Regions from separate parts of the Promicromonospora sp. NPDC023805 genome, predicted to be linked through region 2. Evidence: predicted binding sites of a transcription regulator. Region 2 holds the regulator's gene; the other holds the start of a gene.

Region 1 (2,447 bases), on a different contig from region 2:
GCGGGTTCTCCCTCACGCGGGAACGATAGCGCCCAGGGGTGAAATGCCGGAATCCCGGTGGGCCGGTGGGTCTGCTGTGGGACGATCCGCCGGTGACGACGAGAGGGCGGTCCGGACTGGAGCTGTGGCTGGACGACCCGGAGGGTGACGAAGGCCCCACACCCGTCACAAGCCATCCGGTATTCGCCAAGGTGGCCCCGCCTCAGTTCTACGAGAACGGCACATGAGCGCGCAACAGGAGTCGAGCGGCATACCTCCAGCACTGCGACGCGCGAAGCGCGTGGCGACGGCGTCAGCTCTGACCGGCGTCGCTACGGCACTTGCCGGTGCCGCCGTCTGGCACGTGGTCGACGACAGCCAGCTCCTCCTGGTCGCGGGGATCATGGACGACCAGACCCTCACCTTCCTGCTGTGGCTCGTCACGGGACTGTCCGCCATCGTGCTGGGGGTGGCCGGGTTTCGGCTGTTCGTCATCGGGTACGAGGCGTTCACCGCGGCCATGGCGGCGCTCTTCCTTTGCGCGTTGATCCTGGCCGCCGCCGTCGGCGTCCTGGCGATGGGTCTCCTCGCGCTGCTGTCGGCGGCGCACAGGTACGAGACACTGCACGAGCTCGACCGGCCCGCCGGGAGACAGGTGGTTATCCAGGACTTCAGTGGGTTGCATGGCGCCTCGTGGCGGTTCTACGCGGGTGGGCCGTTCCTCTACGACGAGATCACGGCGCCGACGACCACTGTCGACTGCGCGGAGCTCAGCGCCGCGGGGCGGCCCACGTTCGAGGACGGTGCGTACCTGCTCCGGACCGGCAGGGATGGCAGGGACGTCATCATGTACACCGCCGACGGACGGCTGAGCTGCGAACACCACGACGTATCGCAGATGGTCCTCCCGGACTGACCGCCAGGACGAGGCCCTTAGCGCCGGGGCCGGTCCGGGAGCGCCGTGCGCGAGGAGATGGTCGCGATCGTCAGGCACAGCGTGACGGCGACGGTGCTGAAGTCGAACGTCCCGCTGTACGACCAGGTGTCGCGAAGTCAGGCGAGCGCCATCGGAACCGGCGGCTCTCTCCAGGTCGATCCCCGCGAAGTTCTCGGTGGGACGCCCCCCACCGTGGTGCTTCTCAAGCAGGTCGTGGCGGCAGCTGCATGGTGCTGAAGAGTTATCCACAGATTTGGAATCCAGCAAGCAGATCGTACGAGTGTTCGAGATAATAGATGCACTGAAGGAGTGAGAACTAGAGGCCAGTAATCGAGATGGGCGGGGGTGGGCACGATGGATCAGACGACGAACAGCGGACCCGCTGGTGGCCTGCCCGCGCCGGCGTTGATCGAGGACGTGCTGGCCCGGATCGAGAACGAGACAGAAGACCTCACCGCGCTGACCAGCCCCGAGACGCTGACCGGATGGGATGCACCGAGCATCGGCCGCCTGGCCGACGCGCACACGCGTATCCGTCGGCTGACCGGGCGTCTGGACGGGGTGCGGTACACCCTGCTGCCCCGCATCGAGGCCGAGGGTTCCTGGCGCTCGGGTGGCATGGCCCGCACGTTCACGACGTGGCTGCGGCTGCGCGAAGGGATCTCCGCGTCGACCGCGGGTAAGGACATGACGATCGCGCGCCGTCTCGCGACCGCACTCCCAGTCACTAGGGAGCGTCTTGTCGCCGGGACCCTGGGCGCGGACCACGCCCGGGTGATGACGGAGGTCGCACCCACCAGCGAGACCCGCACCGACGCACTGGCCCGGCTGATCGACACCCGCACCGGCCACACCACCACACCCGAACAGTTCGTGCAGTCGGTGCCGGCCGACTTCCCCGACCCCGCAGACGACCCCGACGGTGCCCGCACCCGTGAGCTGGTCACCCAGGTCCTGGAGGGCGCGATCACCGAGGGAACCCTGGTCACCGGTGAAGGCATCGTCCTGCGCGAAGCAGGTGTGTTGAACGCGGACCAGTTCCGCAAGGTGGCTCGCCGGTTCGCGACCATCACCGACCCCGACACCGACGACACCGACGACGACAAGGCCGCCCAGGGCGAGTTCCTGGACCTGTCCAAGACGTTCGGCGGGTACCACGTCGCAGGGTTCCTCACCGACGAACACGGCCTGCAGCTCACCACCGCGATCAACGCGATGATGGGCGCACCCTCAGCCGAGGACACCCGCACCACGACCCAGCGTCGCGCACAAGGCCTCGCCGATGTCGCCCGGGTGGTGCTGGACACGAACCAGGCCTCCCCAAGAGCAGCGATCGCGCCGCACCTGAATGTCACGGTGTCCTGGAACGAGTTCGTCGCCCAGGTCACCCGCACCCGGGACGGCCTGTGCCTGACCTGCGGACAGACCCAGCCCGGTCGCGGGAACCGACCAGGCGTAGCGGGGCCACGCACAACAGAGCCAGGCGCTACTGGGACAGACACAACGGATCCGGCGGCCGGTGGGCCAGCGA
Region 2 (2,447 bases):
GCGGCTGAACGGCTCTGTGGCGCCGGAGCGCTTGACCACGGAAAGGCTCGCGGTCTCCACGGTGGTGAACCGTCGGTTGCAGTTCGGGCACTGCCGTCGGCGCCGGATCGACAGGCCGTCGTCGGCAGTCCGCGAGTCCACCACGCGCGAGTCGGCGTGGCGACAGAACGGGCAGTGCATGCTCACTCCTGCGTGGTCGACCATCGACCGGAGGCCTCCGGTCGCGCCCCGACCGTAAGCGGGCAAACCACCCCCTTGCAACATAGCCGCAACATTCGTCCGCGAATCGAGGCCTTCGGTCACTCCTTGGGTAGGAGCAACAGCTCCCCGACGCGCAAGGTCCCGGTCGACATCTCGTTCAGCTCCTGCAGCCTGCCGACCGCGTGCCGGACGTCCTCGCCGGGCCTCGCGACCTCCTGGGCGAAGCCCCAGAGCGTCTCTCCCGGCTGCACCGCATGCACCCGGACCTCGGTGGGCTCCCCCGGGGAGCTCGCGACCGCCGTCGCCCCCCACGTGACCATCGGAGCGAGCAGGAGCATGGCCAGCAGCACGAGGACGACGCGGCCGCGCCGCGTGAGCCGCAGGCCGGCCAGGCCCAGCCGGTCGGCGAGCGTGCGCGCCTCCGGTGGGGTGTACGCACGGACCGCGGCCAGTCCGGCCGCCGGTGCATACCCCCTGCCGTACGACGGCACATACGCCTGTTCATACGTCGGGGTGTACTGCCGCAGCGGAATCACGTCCCCCATGGCCCCTCCTCGAAGTGTGCAGAGCTTCTGTCGTTCATACAAGCGTTCGTCGAACGCCCGTACCATTGTGTAGCACGGGACACCGTCCATGTCGAGACACGCTCGAACATTCGTTTGAGCCGAGCGCGTTTGTGACCTAGAGTGGGTAGCGCACAGGAGAACATTTGTCGGAACGGGAGGGGCACGGGCATGACGGGACGGGACGGGACCAGCGACACGAGAGCCGTCGACACGGCACTTTCCGGCGTCGCCACGCTGGACACGCCAGCCGACAAGGCGGTCGCTGACGTGCACACGATCTCGCCGACTGACCGCCTCACCGAACGGCAGCGCCTCGTGCTGGACACGATTCGGCAGTCGTTCGAGACGCGGGGCTATCCGCCGTCGATGCGCGAGATCGGCGAGGCCGTCGGGTTGGCCAGCCCGTCGAGCGTCAAGCACCAGCTCCAGATGCTCGAGAAGAAGGGCTTCCTGCGCCGCGACCCCAACCGGCCGCGCGCCATGGAGCTCGTGGAGCCGATGGCCGAGCAGGTCGACAAGCCGAACCGCGGCGAGATCCACTGGCCCGAGCCGCGCCGTAGCGGCCAGGTCCACTGGGGCGGCTCGGTGCCCGACGACGCCAGCGCCCCGCCGCCGTCGTACGTGCCGCTCGTCGGCCGTATCGCGGCCGGTGGCCCCATCCTTGCCGAGCAGGTCGTCGAGGACGTGTTCCCGCTCCCCCGCCAGCTGGTGGGTGACGGCGAGCTGTTCCTCCTCAAGGTCGCCGGTGACTCGATGGTCGACGCCGCGATCTGCGACGGGGACTGGGTGGTCGTGCGGCAGCAGAACGTCGCGGAGCAGGGCGAGATCGTCGCCGCCATGATCGACGGCGAGGCCACGGTCAAGACGTTCAAGCAGACCGACGGTCACGTCTTCCTGCTGCCGCAGAACCCTGCCTACGAGCCCATCCCGGGTGACCAGGCGCAGATCCTGGGCCGCGTCGTCGCGGTGCTGCGCAGTCTCTGACGAGACCGCGAAGTAGAGCGCCTGTCCGCCTTGCGCCACGCTGAGCGTGCGTAGGGCGGACAGGCGCTCTACTTCCCGGTCTCGTCAGAAGCCGAACCGCTTCTGCACCGCCCACACGCTGTCCGCCGAGGCACGCAGCCCGGCCAGTTCCTCGTCCGACATCGGCACCCGCACGTTGTCCGTGACGCCCCGCCGGTCCACGAGAGACGGCACGGACAAGCAGACGTCGCTGATGCCGTGATAGTCCTCCAGCAGCGAGGACACCGGCATGATCCGGCCCTCGTCGTTGAGCACCGCCTCGATGATGCGGGTAGCGGCCAGGCCGACGGCGTAGTTGGTGGCGCCCTTGCCGGAGATGATCCGGTACGCGGAGTCGACCACCTCGTGGTGCACCGCGGCGTCGAGCGGCGGGTTCGCGCCCAGCGGCTCCCAGTCCAGCAGCGGCACGCCGCCGATCGACGCCGAGCTCCACAGCGCGATCTCGGAGTCGCCGTGCTCTCCGGCGATGTACGCGTGCACGTTCCCCACTGCCACGCCGCAGCGCTCGGCGAGCACCACGCGCAGCCGCGAGGAGTCCAGCACCGTGCCGCTGCCGAACATCCGCTCGCGCGGCAGGCCGGAGATCTTGAGCGCCGCGTAGGTCACGACGTCCACGGGGTTGGTCACCATGACGTAGGTGGCGTCCGGCGCGACGTC

What was found. Region 2 encodes LexA, which represses DNA repair genes until DNA is damaged. Its sites were predicted from a motif close to TCGAACANNTGTTCGA; they were not measured.
Region 1: the regulator LexA is predicted to act here: its motif matches at 1,189-1,204, upstream of AB0F70_RS00650 (DUF222 domain-containing protein).

What each region holds. Positions count from the first base shown of each region.
Region 1 covers NZ_JBFAAH010000001.1:125,473-127,919, forward strand. The annotation lists gene AB0F70_RS00630 (hypothetical protein) at 1-16, opposite strand, end outside; gene AB0F70_RS00635 (hypothetical protein) at 93-227, shown strand; gene AB0F70_RS00640 (hypothetical protein) at 224-895, shown strand; gene AB0F70_RS00645 (hypothetical protein) at 941-1,153, shown strand; gene AB0F70_RS00650 (DUF222 domain-containing protein) at 1,271-2,447, shown strand, end outside.
Region 2 covers NZ_JBFAAH010000006.1:25,386-27,832, reverse strand. The annotation lists gene nrdR (transcriptional regulator NrdR) at 1-180, opposite strand, end outside; gene AB0F70_RS08440 (LysM peptidoglycan-binding domain-containing protein) at 300-746, opposite strand; gene lexA (transcriptional repressor LexA) at 1,002-1,751, shown strand; gene AB0F70_RS08430 (L-lactate dehydrogenase) at 1,836-2,447, opposite strand, start outside.